2 regions of the Holzapfeliella sp. JNUCC 80 genome follow, and region 2 is predicted to be linked to the other one. Evidence: predicted binding sites of a transcription regulator. Region 2 holds the regulator's gene; the other holds the start of a gene.
What was found. Region 2 encodes HrcA, which represses chaperone genes, less so after heat shock. Its sites were predicted from a motif close to TTAGCACTCNNNNNNNNNGAGTGCTAA; they were not measured.
Positions count from the first base shown of each region.

Region 1: the regulator HrcA is predicted to act here: its motif matches at 4,741-4,767, upstream of clpP (ATP-dependent Clp endopeptidase proteolytic subunit ClpP).

Region 1 is NZ_CM132205.1:381,331-388,719, reverse strand. It holds gene JNUCC80_RS01945 (sugar-binding transcriptional regulator) at 1-135, opposite strand, end outside; gene JNUCC80_RS01940 (FAD/NAD(P)-binding protein) at 526-2,340, shown strand; gene JNUCC80_RS01935 (amino acid ABC transporter ATP-binding protein) at 2,375-3,118, opposite strand; gene JNUCC80_RS01930 (ABC transporter substrate-binding protein/permease) at 3,118-4,578, opposite strand; gene clpP (ATP-dependent Clp endopeptidase proteolytic subunit ClpP) at 4,792-5,373, shown strand; gene JNUCC80_RS01920 (MarR family winged helix-turn-helix transcriptional regulator) at 5,425-5,868, opposite strand; gene whiA (DNA-binding protein WhiA) at 5,888-6,829, opposite strand; gene JNUCC80_RS01910 (gluconeogenesis factor YvcK family protein) at 6,842-7,389, opposite strand, start outside.
Region 2 is NZ_CM132205.1:677,269-684,657, forward strand. It holds gene dnaK (molecular chaperone DnaK) at 1-432, opposite strand, end outside; gene grpE (nucleotide exchange factor GrpE) at 459-1,001, opposite strand; gene hrcA (heat-inducible transcriptional repressor HrcA) at 1,013-2,068, opposite strand; gene ribF (riboflavin biosynthesis protein RibF) at 2,171-3,115, opposite strand; gene truB (tRNA pseudouridine(55) synthase TruB) at 3,135-4,037, opposite strand; gene rbfA (30S ribosome-binding factor RbfA) at 4,090-4,437, opposite strand; partial or broken gene infB (translation initiation factor IF-2) at 4,452-6,293, opposite strand; gene JNUCC80_RS03450 (ribosomal L7Ae/L30e/S12e/Gadd45 family protein) at 6,985-7,299, opposite strand; gene rnpM (RNase P modulator RnpM) at 7,296-7,389, opposite strand, start outside.

The DNA of each region.
Region 1 (7,389 bases), 300 kb from region 2:
CCCAAGTTTAACTGCTAAAGACCGCCTTCCAACTGGAGAAAGCCATGAAATTTGTTGTAAAATTTCATATCGCTGTCGAATGACCTTTAAGAAATCCGGAGCGATATTCTCAATCCACGATAAATTATTTAACATGAACGGCACTCCTTTTGGGTCTCAAAACGTCCCTTAGATGTCGTTGAGTGACCCATTAATTTCAAAAAATTAAGAAGTAGCTTTTTTGCTATCTCCTTCATTCGACAAGTAGAGTATACCAACTATAAAAATTCTTTTCAAGTGAAAAGTTTATTTTTTAATTTGTTGGCTATTTATAATTTTATTGTTATAATTCTCGTTGTGTCGCACCTTTAGTGTAATGGATCGCACGCAAGATTCCGGTTCTTGAAATCTGGGTTCAACTCCCAGGAGGTGCATCATTCTTAAACCGCCAAGCATTCTTATTGAGTGCTTGGCGGTTTTTTATTAGTTTAAAAATGTTAAAATATAGGTAATCATTATATAGTGAATAAGAAAGTAGGTTTAATTATGAAAATTGCAATTGTTGGGGCTGGTCCTCGGGGAATTTCGACACTTGATCAAATCAACTTGAATAGTGAACAGCTAAGTCATGAATCATTAGACGTTATCGTCTTTGATTCTTTTGATATAGGGGGTAGTGTTTGGATAGCTGACCAAAATCATCTTTTAATTATGAATACCCCGTGTGGTCAGGCAACTTTATTTAGCCAAAACACATCAGAGTCTCCTAGTTTTTTTGACTGGATTAAATCACCACGTAGTTCTTTAGCTATTAAAGATTCACAACTGACACCTAGTCAAAAAGAAGCACTTTTAACCGAAGCTGAAATGTTGTCTGTCACTGATTATGCTTCAAGAAGTTTATTCGGTATCTATGCTAAATGGGCTTTTAAAAAGCTAGTTGATACCCTTACACAAAAGAATATTTCTATTAATTTTATTAATCAAGAAGTTACAAGTGTTACCGTTACTTCTTCTAATTTGTTTGAAGTTCAGACTTCAAGTTTTACAGATTCTTTTTCAGCAGTATTTATGGCAACTGGATTTCCACTAAATACACTTACAAAATCCGAAGATAGGTTAATTGACTTTGCTGCTAACCATAATCTTACTTATATTCCAGCTAAAAATCCTAGTTTAACTAACCTTGAAACAATTAAGCCACAAGAAAAAGTAATTTTACGTGGTTTAGGATTAACCTTTTATGATTACGTGACACTCTTAACTCAAGGTCGAGGCGGCCACTTCTCAATAGATGACAAAGGTCGATACCATTATCACAAAAGCGGTCAAGAACCACTTATGTATGGCTTTTCAAGACGTGGTTACCCTTCTCATGCTAAAGGAAACTATGAAAAAAGTTTAACTGGGACAATGACACCAAAATTTTTAACACGCTCCTATCTCAAAACACTTAACCCTTCTAGCTTGTCCTATCAAACATTTCTTAAATTGATGGTAAAGGATTTAGCCTATGTGTACTACACAAAAAGTCTACCTAATCTAAGTCAAAAAGAAATTTTCAATCAATTATCTAACGGCCATCTTGATGACAATATCAAAAAACAATTTTTACCTCACCGTCTCTTTAATTTTGATAAGTTAATCCAACCCGAAGCAGAAATCAAACCTAGTGATTTAGACGACTTCACCTCTACTATCGGAAACTTTTTGTTTCACGATGCAACAGAAGCTTTACGAGGTAATCAAACTAGTCCACTGGCAACAACACTTGAAATGATTCGTGATCTTAGAAAGAGTATTCGTTTTATTATCGAAAATGATTTATTTGATCCATCAGATTACGTCAACCAATTCTTGGGTAGCTTCAAGTCACTGAATAACTTTTTAGCTGCTGGTCCTGCTGTGACACGTTTATTAGAGCTAGAAGCACTTGTCAGGGCTAATATTGTCCATTTCATTGCACCACCTGTTGAATTTAAACCTTTTGATAACCAATTTATGATTAAAAATCACTGGCACAATATCAAAGCGACAACATTAATCGAAAGCCGTTTACCTAAAGAATCTGTTATCACTGCACATGACCCTGTTTACAAGGAACTGTTGAACACCACAATCAAACCACATAAACTCAACAACGACGACGACTTGCAGACAGGTGCTATTGCCGTCGATCGTAAAACTAATCAAGTTATCAACCATGAAGATAAATTGGTTAAAAACTTATTCATTTGGGGACTACCAACCGAAGGTCTTCATTTCCAAACGACAACGGTTGCTCAAGTTACTCCTGACAACTTCTTTATTAACGAAAGCCAGGCCATGTTCAACGCATTCTTAAAAAACATTAACAATTAAAAAAAGCTACCGCGATATCGCGGTAGCTTTTTGATTATAGCACTTTTGATAAAAAGTCTTGTGTTCGTTTGTGTTGTGGATGATCAAAGATTTGTTCAGGTGTTCCCTGTTCAATAATGTGTCCTTGATCAAAGAATAGCACGTGATCTGCCACTTCTTTAGCAAATCCCATTTCGTGAGTAACCACAAGCATGGTCATTCCTTCTTTAGCCACGTCTTTCATAACACCTAAAACATCGCCAACCATTTCAGGATCTAACGCACTTGTTGGTTCATCAAAAAGCATCACATCTGGGTTCATTACAAGTGAACGCGCAATTGCGACACGTTGCTTTTGTCCACCTGATAGTGAGTCAACTTTGACTTCTGCTTTGTCACTTAGACCCACACGTTTAAGATATTGACGCGCTTTCTTTTCAGCTTCTTCTTGACTCATTAAGCCTAGTTCTCTTGGTGCTAAAGTTAAGTTATCTAGAACATTTAAATTATTAAATAAGTTAAAGTGTTGAAACACCATGCCGATTTTTTCACGGACTTTATTGATGTCAGTTTCTTTACTGTTCAAGTCATGACCATCAATATTAATGTTTCCGCCTGTTGGTTCCTCTAAATGGTTTAGCATTCTCAAGAAAGTACTTTTACCTGATCCAGAAGGTCCAATAATAACCACAACTTGGTTACGTTTAACGTCTAAATCAACGCCTTTAATTACGTGATTGTCGCCATAACTTTTTTGTAAGTCACGAACTTTAATAATGTTTTCGGTTTTTTTAGCCATTATTTGTTCAACCTTCTTTCTACATATTTAGAAGCCCATGTTAATAAGGTAATGATTACTAAGTAAATCAGTGCGATAATTGCCCAAACTTTGAATCCTTCAAGATTTCTAGCAATGATAATCTTACCTGTTTGTGTTAGTTCAACTAATCCGATGATTGATAAGATTGATGTATCTTTCAATGTGATAATGAATTGGTTGATAAATGATGGAATAATTAACTTAATTCCTTGTGGTAGCACAACTCGTCTCATGGCTTTACCAAATGGCAATCCAAGTGAACGCGCTGCTTCCATTTGTCCTTTATCAACAGACTTAATCCCACCTGCAATGAAGGCCGCTGTATAAGCCCCTTCATTGAACATTAAGGTGATAATTCCGGCAACAACAGCTGGAATTTTTACCCCTGTTAAGCTTGGGATACCTGTATAAATGAACAATGCCAGTACTAGTAATGGCAATCCACGGAAAATGTAAATAACTGTCGTTGAAATGCCATTTAAGATTTTACTTGGAACAACGCCCATTAATCCGAAGACAATTCCAAAAATAGTTGCAAAGAAAATGGCCATAATCGTCAATGCCATTGTTTCTTTTAGTCCATCTAATAATGCAGTACCGTTAACTTTTAGCAACCCTCCAAAAGTACTTTCACTTTCTTTTTGTTGCTTTTGTAATTCTAAAGCGTCTTTTCCTAAGTAACGTGACACGATTTGATCGTATTCGCCACTCTGCTTAATTTTTTCAAGACCTTTATTGAAGGCTTCCAGTAATTCTTGATTTTGACCTTTTTTAACTGAAAAACCATACTGACCTGTTGTGTTAGCTTCTGAAGATACCTTTAAAGCTGTCCCTTGGTTAATAGCATAGGTAATAACCGGCATATCTTCAAACAAACCAGCAGAATTACCAGTCAAAACATCTTGATACATGGAATTAGTGTCATCAAATGTTACAACTGTAAAGTCATATTTTTTAGCTTGTTCAATACCATAGTTAGCAGCGGCTGTCCCTGTTTTAACTGCGACTCTTTTACCTCTAGCATCTTCCATGGACTTGATTGAATCATTATTTTGTGCCGTTACAAAAACTGCCCCTGTGTTGAAATATGGTGTTCCAAAGTCCATTTTCTTCTCACGGTCAGCAGTAATTGTTGTCCCAGCAATCACACCATCTACTTGACCTGTATCAAGTGCTTGAACTGCAGCACTAAAGCCCAGTGGTAAAATCTTAACCTCAAAATTTTCAGCCTTAGCAACTGCTTTTATTATATCAATATCGATTCCTATGTACTCTGTATTGCTTGAATTAGCAAACTCAAAAGGTGGATACGTTACATCAGTCCCAATCTGGTAAACTTTTTTTTCTTCAGCTTTGACAGTCTCTTGATGACTGGTCATAAAAATACCACTCACTAAGAGTGCAAAGCTCATCACAACTAGCATAATTTTGCTTTTCATTGTAAACCCTCTCACACAAATAATGTTTTATTATAATACTTAATATAAATTTAAGATATCATATTTTAGTATAAAAACGCCAGTTTAATTTAGAATACAGCTGGTTTTAGCTTAGTAAATTTAGTCATTGCATATTGACCTTATTCTTATTTTATGATTAAATTAGCACAGTACTTAAAAGAGTGCTAATTACTAAAAGGAGGCACTTAAAATATGCTTATACCAACAGTTATTGAACAAACTTCTCGTGGTGAACGTTCTTACGATATCTATTCTCGTTTACTTAAAGATCGTATCATCATGCTATCTGGAGAAGTTAATGACCAAATGGCTAATTCAATTATTTCACAATTACTTTTCTTGGATGCCCAAGATTCTGAAAAAGATATCTCAATCTACATTAACTCACCTGGTGGGGTTATCACTTCTGGATTAGCTATTTTAGATACAATGAACTTCATTAAAGCTGATGTTCAAACAATTGCAACAGGTATGGCTGCGTCAATGGCCAGTGTCCTACTTGCAGGTGGAACAAAAGGTAAACGTTTTGCTTTACCTAACTCAACAGTTTTAATTCACCAACCTCTTGGTGGTGCTCAAGGACAAGCAACTGAAATTGAAATTGCTGCTGAAGAAATCCTAAAAACACGTAAAAAAATGAACAAAATTTTAGCTGATGCAACTGGACAAGATATTGAAACTATTCAAAAAGATACTGAACGTGATCATTATCTAACTGCACCAGAAGCAAAAGAATACGGTTTGATTGACGAAATCATGACTAACAAACGTTAATGATAATTCAATCAATAAAAAACACGCCTCATAAAATTGAGGCGTGTTTTTTTATATTTCAAAACTGATTTTTGATAGTTTTGAACCTAATTGTGTCATCGTTTCTCTCAATGATTGATATTGTTCTGGTGTTAAGTCTAATTTACTCAAACAAAAGTTGAGATGATCATACAACTCTTGACGCTTTTTAAGAGCTGAAGGTGTTGGCTTCAACACTAATCGACGTTCATCTTCTGAAGAATGACGACGCTTAACCCAATCAAGCTTTTCAAGCCTTCTTAATAAAGGTGTTAGCGTTCCACTATCAAGGCCTACATTTTCACCCAGCTCTTTTACAGACATTGATTCATGCTCGTATAAAGCAAGCATTACAATGTATTGTGCATACGTCAAATTAAAAGGCTCTAGTGCTTTTGAGTAAAATCTCTTAAAAAATTTATCTGCTTGATAAATCGAAAAGCATAGCTGCTCTCCTAGAATAATTTCATTATCCATAACCGATTCTCCAATTTATTTATTCTGTTCTAATCTTGTCTGCAATATCATTTAGCTTTTTAAATCTATGATTGATTCCAGATTTTGAAATTGGACCATCTGGAATTTTTGCAGCTAGTTCTTTTAGTGACATTTCTTGATTTTTTAATCTAAATGAAGCTAAAACTTGTAGTTTTTCTGGTAACATATCTAATCCATAAGTCTGCTCGATTAAACTGATATTTTCAACTTGTCTGGCCGCAGCATTTGCTGTTTTCTTCAAGTTAGCAGTATCACAATTCACTAAGCGATTAACCGAATTTCTCATGTCTCGCATAATTCTTAAATCTTCAAAAGCTAGCATCGCACTTGTTGCGCCTGTAATATTTAAAAATTCAGCAATCTGTTCTGCACCTTTTAGATAGGTGATGTAACCACTTCGCCTTTGCGTAGTCTTAGCATTTAAACTAAATTTATTCATAATTTTGGCGATTGCTTCATTGTGATTACGATGATTTGAGTAAATTTCCAAGTGATATCGACTAGTTTCAGGATTGTTAATACTGCCACCTGTCAAAAATGCCCCTCTTAAATAACAAATGCTATCTTGCTGGCTGTCAATAACACGTTGTGGAATCGTTGTACTAATATCAAAAGAATTAGGCTTCATGATTTTTAAGTCATCTAATATTTCTGACACTTTTTCTTTAATTCTAACAACGTACTGGTTATTCTTTTTGAGTTTCATTTTTCTTGAAACAATAATTTCAGGTTCAATATTATATACTTTTTTCATCAAGGAAAATAAGCGTCGAGCTGTGGCTGGATGTTCAGTTATAACATTAAGTTGTAGCCTTTTATGACCAATTGAAATTGAACCGCTCATTCTGATGAATGCGGCTAGTTCAGATTTGGCATGCTCATCGTTAACTTCTAGTGACGCAAGCTCTTTTTTAACTTGGCTTGCATAAGATGCTACCATGCGCTTCTCCTTCTATAATAAATCTAATATTGCGTTTCTTACTTTTACCCCATCATGGTAAATATTTTTATTTTTGATATCCAAAAAATCGCCTGAGATAACTTTGACGCCATTATTTAATAAGGCTTCTTCATCATGCTCAACAGGTTTGAGGTATCCTTTAGGTGAATTTTGGTGGACTATTTTTTGAGGGATTTGGCGGTTATTAACTAAAACAGTATCAACCGTGCGCGTTTTAAGATGACGGTTGATAATTTCAAGATGGTTATAATCAGTCAAGCACTCCGTTTCGCCTTCTTGAGTCATAATGTTGCAGATATAGGTAATATCAGCTTGCGTTTGTGCTAAGGCTTGACGCACGTTAGGAATGACAACATTAGGTAGAATGCTAGTAAAGAGGCTTCCCGGTCCTAAAATAACCAAATCAGCCTGTTCAATCGCATCAATAACTTCAGTTACTGCTTTGGGTACTTCATCTTTACGGGCTGGATCAGTTACCCAAACTGACTTTATTTGTTTATCAAAAGTCACAATATGACTTTCCCCGCTTTCAACTGTAC
Region 2 (7,389 bases):
AACAATACGTTTAACATCTAAACCAGCAATCTTACCAGCATCTTTTGTTGCTTGTCTTTGTGAATCATTGAAGTAAGCAGGCACTGTAATAACAGCTTCTGTTACTTCTTCACCTAAGTAATCTTCACTGAATTTTTTGATGTGTTGTAAAATCATTGCTGAAATTTCTTGTGGTGTATATGACTTGTCACCAACAGTTACTTTGTAACCAGCTTCACCAATGTGACGTTTGATAGAAGAAATTGTGTCTGGGTTTGTAATTGCTTGTCTTTTAGCAACTTCCCCAACTTGAATTTCACCATCTTTAAAAGCAACAACAGAAGGAGTTGTACGGTTACCTTCTGGGTTTGCAATAATTTTTGGTTCTTTACCTTCTAAAACAGCAACTGCTGAGTTAGTTGTTCCTAAATCAATACCAATAACTTTTGACATAAATCAATAACTTCCTTTCGAATTTCTTAGTTTGCAACGCTAACCATTGCAGGTCTTAAAATACGATCTTTAAATAAGTATCCAGGTTGATAAACTTCAACAACTGTATCTTTTGGATGGTCTTCAGTTGCTTCAACTGTTTGGACAGCTTGGTGATAATTTGGATCAAAATGTGCACCTTCTGCTTCAACTTCTGTAATGCCTTTATCATTTAAAGCTTTCATTAATGCGTTATAAGTTAATTCAATCCCTTTTTTCAATTGGCTTGAAGCCTCATCGTCAGCTTGAACTTGTAAAGCTCTTTGTAAATTGTCTAAAGCTGGCAAAATTTCTTTTGCAAGGCTTTGACCTTCATATTTACTGAATTGAGCGAGTTCTTTTTGTTGACGTGTTTGAATATTTTGGATTTCAGCTTGTGAACGCAAGTATTTATCTTGCGCTTCTTCAAGCTCTTGTTGAAGTTTTTCAACTTCTGAAGGTTCTTCTGCTTCAACAACTTCTTCCGTTGTTTCTTCAACAGGTTCTTCGGTTGTATTTTCTTGTTTAATATCTTTTTCTTCGTTAGACACTGTCATCCTCCTTATCTAAACTTGCTATAATAATCTAGTAATTGATCTGCAAGTTCTTCTTTGAAGTAGTTCATTAAACTAATCATCTGTGAATAGGGCATGTTTGTTGGCCCTAGTAAAGCGACAATTCCATTTCCAAAGTCACCGACTTCATATGTAGCCGTCAATAGACTGTAGTCTTTCAATAAATCAAGCGGTAGCTCGTCTCCTAAACGGACATGAACTGAAAATGCTGGATTGTTTAGACTATTTTCATGAATTAAATCTGAAAATATCTCTGGATGACTAAGCAACTGATAAAGTGACTTCAAATTATCCAAGTCATCAAAACTAGAATAATTGTTAAGGAGATTCAACTCACCATTAACGAATAGTTGATCAGTTTCAGTTGGTTTGAAAACATCCTTCAATAATTGAAGAAGAATCAAACTAGCTGTGTCCTCTTCAATACCGAGAATTGACATGAACTTCTCAGAAGAATAACTCGATACTTCATGTAAAGTTTTGCCCTTAACTGCCGTATTGATTTTCTCAACTAATGATTCTAGTTCTTTACCCGATACATCCTCAGGTAAGCGATAAAGCTGATTTTTGACGTCGCCATCGCTGGTAACCAAAATTGCCATCATTTGATGATTAGAAAGTGGCACGATGCGAAATTCAGTAATTCTACAAAACTGAATTTCTGGACTAGCTACAAAAGCTGTATAACTAGTCAGATCAGATAATATTTTTGCCGAACGAGATACAATATCGTCAATTTTTTGAAATTGATGATTGAAATCTATTTGCAGTTTTTCATGCAAGTTTTCTGGCATATCTGTTGGCTGTAATAAATAATCTAGATAATAGCGATATCCCTTATTTGATGGGACACGACCAGAAGATGAATGTGTTTTTTCGATTAATCCTAATTCCTCAAGCTTAGCCATTTCATTTCTGATAGTGGCTGAAGAAACTTGAATCGTTAGTTCATCCATCAATGTCTTTGACCCAACAGGCTGTTGTGTCTTGTTAAAGACATTGATAATCATCTTTAATATTAGTTCTTGTCGTTTTGATAACATAGCGTCACCTCTTCGAATTAGCACTATTAAATTACGAGTGCTAACTATTAGAATATAACAACTAAATAGCAGAATGTCAAGATGACAGCTAAAATTATCAAGCTATTTTTTTAAGGTTTTGAAATAGGCTTTGCTATTGGCTTCGTCTTGGTTCAATTGTTCAATTAAAGCAACGACTGAGGGGTACTTTTCTTCTGGTCGAAGATAGTGATACCATCTCACATCAACAATTTCATCATAAATATCTTCATCAAAATCAAAAATATTGACTTCAACGGATAAATCTTTCACATCATCAAATGTAATGTTATAACCAACACTTGCCATCCCTTGATACCATTGGTTATGAACCTTCAATTCAACAGTATAGGCACCTGAGGCTAGACCGACCTTATCTTCACTAGAAGCAATATTAGCCGTTGGAAACCCCAATTTTCGGCCGCGTTTGAACCCATGAACGACTTGTCCAGATGTCTGATAAATTGAATCCAGTAATTCATTAGCCTGATCGACGTCACCTTTTTCGATTAATCGACGAATTCGAGTTGAACTAACTTTTTCATTACCTTTGTTGTAACTGTCGACTTCATAAACATCAAATTTATTTTGAGCTAACTGTTTTAGCAATGACATATTAGCTACTTCTTTTTTTCCAAAAGTATAATCAAATCCTGCAACAACTGCTTTAACATTTAATTTAACCAGAACATTGTTGATAAATTCATCAGGTTGAACCTTAGCTAGCGGGCCATTGAAATTGCCAATATAGAAGATATCGACCCCTGCTTCATTCATCAATTGTTGTTTTTCACTTGTTGTAGTAATTAACGGCACAGTAACATCAGCTGGACCATATATTTTGCTAGGGTGCGTATTCATTGTCATAACAGCTAATTTCAAGTTTTGCTCTTGAGCAACTTTTTGACCTTTTTCAATTAATTGACGATGACCTAGATGAACACCATCAAAAAATCCAAGAACCAATACAATTCCTTGAGGTTCGACAATTTGATTATTAACTGGATAATCTAGTTCGTAACTACGCATACTTATCCTCCCTTATCGGTTAACTATTTTGAAGCAACATCATTTCCGGACGATAAAGTGGCGGATGTTTAACGTCTTTCTTGTAAATCGCTTTTATTTTTCGATTATGATACAAACATAGACGTTCTACGTCAATTGGAAATTTAAGTTTGGCACCATTTTGTACCATTTCAAACTCTTTATCGCTTAAATGGTAAGCCGGTTGATCTTCAAAGAAACGTTCAAGAGGTACCACATAATCAGGTGCTTTTTCAGGTTGTTCTTTTAAAGTCTCTAATAAAACAGCATCTTTCAACCCGAATCCAGCACTTTTAGCACGGGTCAATGAGCTCATAACAGCAGGAACGCCAAGAATATCGCCTAATTGTTTAATTAGTGTTCTCACATAAGTTCCCTTTGAACAAGTAATTTCAAATTTAAATCGTTGCTGCTTGTTTTGTTCATCGTAAGTAGATTGTCCTATTTTGGCATATTTAGATACTTTAATATGGCGAATTGGGCGTTCAACAGGAATGTTGTTTCGCGCATAATCATATAATCGACGCCCTTTAATTTTAACGGATGAATACATTGGCGGTAGTTGTTCAACATCCCCTGTTAGTTGTGCCATCGCTGCTACAATTTCTTCTTCTGAATAGGGGGTCTCAACATCTTGTGATTTCGTCACTTCACCATCTAAGTCTTCCGTATCAGTTTCAAAGCCTAAAATGGCTTCACCAATATACGCTTTATCATGGGTCTGCATCAAATCGATGATTTTAGTTGCTTGTCCAATCGCAATTGGCAAGATTCCTTCTACTGATGGATCTAAAGTACCACCATGACCCACTTTTTTCATTTGAAGAACGCGACGCATATCACGAACGCAGTCGGTACTCGTCATCCCCTTAGTTTTATATAAAACAATTACACCACTTAACATATCTTACTTAACCATCCTTTATTATAAAAAAAACGCCATAAAATGGCGTTTTTTAGTCTTTTTGATTTAATTGACGAATCAAAGCATCAATTTTGGCACCATAAGCAACAGAATCATCTTTTTTAAAGATTAATTCAGGAACTTTAAACGTTGTCAAATTACGCCCTACTTCGTGACGAATTAAACCTGTTGATTTTTTAAGTCCTTCTTCAACTTTTTGATTGTCAGATGCCTTATCAGACAAAATACTATAGTAAATAGTAGCTTGAGATAAATCACCCGTTAGTTCAACATCAGTAACCGTAACGTCTTTAACTCTAGGGTCTTTAACGTTTTTTCGTAATACTGTTGTGACTTCACGTAAAATTTCTTGTTGCACACGTTCAATACGGTGTTTCATTGGAATTCCCCCTTTTATTTAACAGGAACTTCTTCCATGACATAAGCTTCAATTTCATCATCAACTTTGATGTCATTGTAGTTTTCAATCATCAAACCACAGTCAAAGCCTTGATTTACTTCTTTAGCATCATCTTTAAAGCGTTTTAGTGAAGATAATTTTCCTTCGTAGATAACAATACCATTACGGATTAATCTTACACCACTATCACGTTGAATTGAACCGTTAGTTACGAATGCACCAGCGATAGTTCCAAGTTTTGAAACGTGGAATGTTTCACGAACAATTAAGTTACCTGTAACTTTTTCTTGGAATTCAGGATCTAGCATACCCTTCATAGCTGATTCAATTTCATCAATAGCTTTATAGATAACACCATATAGACGAATATCAACGTTTTCAGTTTCAGCTTGTTTTCTTACTTGTTGTGTTGGACGAACATTAAATCCGATAACGATAGCATTACTTGCAGTAGCTAATGTTACATCACTTTCATTAATAGCCCCTACACCAGAGTAAACGATATTAACTTTAACGCCTTCAACTTCAATCTTTTGAAGTGATCCAGCTAAAGCTTCAGCAGAACCTTGTACATCGGCTTTGATAATAACATCAACTTGTTTCAATTCGCCTTCTTTCATCGTATCGAACAAGTTATCTAGTGTAACACGGCTATTGTTGTTACGTTCTTCAACTAATGCACGTTTTGCACGTTCTTCACCAGCTGCACGAGCAGTTTTTTCATCTTCAAATACTGCGAAACGATCGGCTGAATTTGGCACACCATTAAGACCTGTAATTTCAACTGGTTCTGATGGATGTGCTTCTTTAACACGACGACCGCGGTCGTTAGTCATAACACGAACACGACCAAATGTATTACCCACAACAATTGGGTCACCTACACGAAGTGTTCCTTGTTGAACTAATAATGAAGCTACTGAACCTTTACCTTTATCAAGACGTGCTTCGATAACTGTACCAACTGCTTTTTGTTCTGGGTTAGCGTGTAATTCCATCACGTCAGCTTGTAATAGAATCATTTCTAGTAAGTCATCAACGTTTTCACCAGTTTTAGCAGAAATTGGAACAAAGATTGTTGATCCACCCCAATCTTCAGGAATCAATTCATATCCCATCAATTGTTCCATCACGTGATTAGGGTTTGCATCAGGTTTATCAATCTTGTTAACTGCCACAATAATTGGTACACCAGCAGCTTTGGCATGGTTAATCGCTTCTTTAGTTTGAGGCATAACACCGTCATCAGCTGCCACTACTAAGATGATAATATCAGTAATATCAGCACCTCTAGCACGCATATTTGTAAACGCAGCATGCCCTGGTGTATCCAAGAAAGTGATTAAGCGACCGTCATTATCAACTTGGTAAGCACCAATATGTTGGGTAATTCCACCCTCTTCACCATCTGTAACGTGAGTGTTACGCAAGTGGTCAAGTAAGGTTGTCTTACCATGGTCAACGTGTCCCATGATTGTAATAACGGGTGGTCTAGGTGTTTGATTTTCAGTATTGCTATTTTCAGCTTCAAAGATTTTGTCAATATCTGAGATATCTTCATGTTCTTTTTCTTTTGAATCAATACCGTAATCAGTTGCAATCAATTCGATTGTATCTTTATCAAGTGATTGATTTTGGTTAACCATAACACCTAACATGAATAGCTTTTTAACAACTTCAGCTGGTTCACGGTGTAATAATTTACCTAAGTCTTGTGCATTCATGCCGTCTTCAAAAACCAATACTTCTGGCAATGGCTTTTCTTTTCTTTGTGGCATTGGTTTTTTCTTCTTAATGTGAACATTTTGTTCTTGATGTCTATTGTTCTTTTTCTTGTTGTTGCGCCAGTTATTCTTTGAGTTAACGTTCTTCTTGTGGTCAACACGTTTACGGTTACGGTTTTCAGACTCGTTTTGCACTGGTTCAGGTGCTGCTGGAATATTTGGTAACGTATTACGACGTGCTGGTTTTTGGTTACGATCGTTATTTTTCTTATAATTTCCGCCACCGTTATTGTTTTGAGGACGGTTATTGTTTGAATTTGGACGACCACCATTATTTGAAGGACGATTACCGTTGCTATTGTTGCGGTCGTTTGACTTGTTATTTGGACGACCATTTTGTCCACCACGATTGTTGTTACGTGGTTTTTTGTTTGTATCTTGGCGTTGTTTTTCTTTTAATTCTTCCAAGTGTTTTAAACCTGCTTTAGGTCTTGGTGAATTATTAGTCTTTTGGTTTGAATTAGATCTGTTATTGCGACGATCTTGGCTTTGATTATTGTTGTTACGGTTTTTTGAGTAACCATTTTTGTTATTGTTAGAATTGTTTGAGTTACCTTGGTTTTGGTTGTTATTGCTGTTGGTATTGCGTTTTCTAACTGCACTCATTTTAATTTTTGTTGGTTTATGCTCGTTTTGTTGGTTTGTTGAATGATTATTATTTTGATTTGAGGTCAAAGAATGGTCATTCCTTTCTTATTTCCGCAAAGCAAGCACGATGCCGATTATGTTTTTGTCATCAGCATCACACTTCTTCACTATAGTATTTTTGTATTGCTTTACTAAAGCCCTTATCACAAATCGCTAGTATTTTACGATTTCGGCCAATAGCTTGTTCAAAGTCTTGGCTCGTAAAATCTGTAATAACTGGTACTTTATAGTAACTGGCTTTATTTGTAATATCTTTTTGGTTGTTTTTAGCAGTATCTGTTGCTAAGAATACCAAATGCACCGAAGAGTTTCGAATCCCTTCAATTACTTGAGGTGCTCCAGAGATCAAATTTTGAGATTTTTGTGCTAATCCTAGCATGTTTAACACTTTTTGACGTTTATCAATCACTTGTTATCTCCAAATAATTCTTGTCTGGCTTTTTGATGTTCAACATATTCAAACAGCTCATCGTAAAAAGAATCATCCACTTTAATTTTT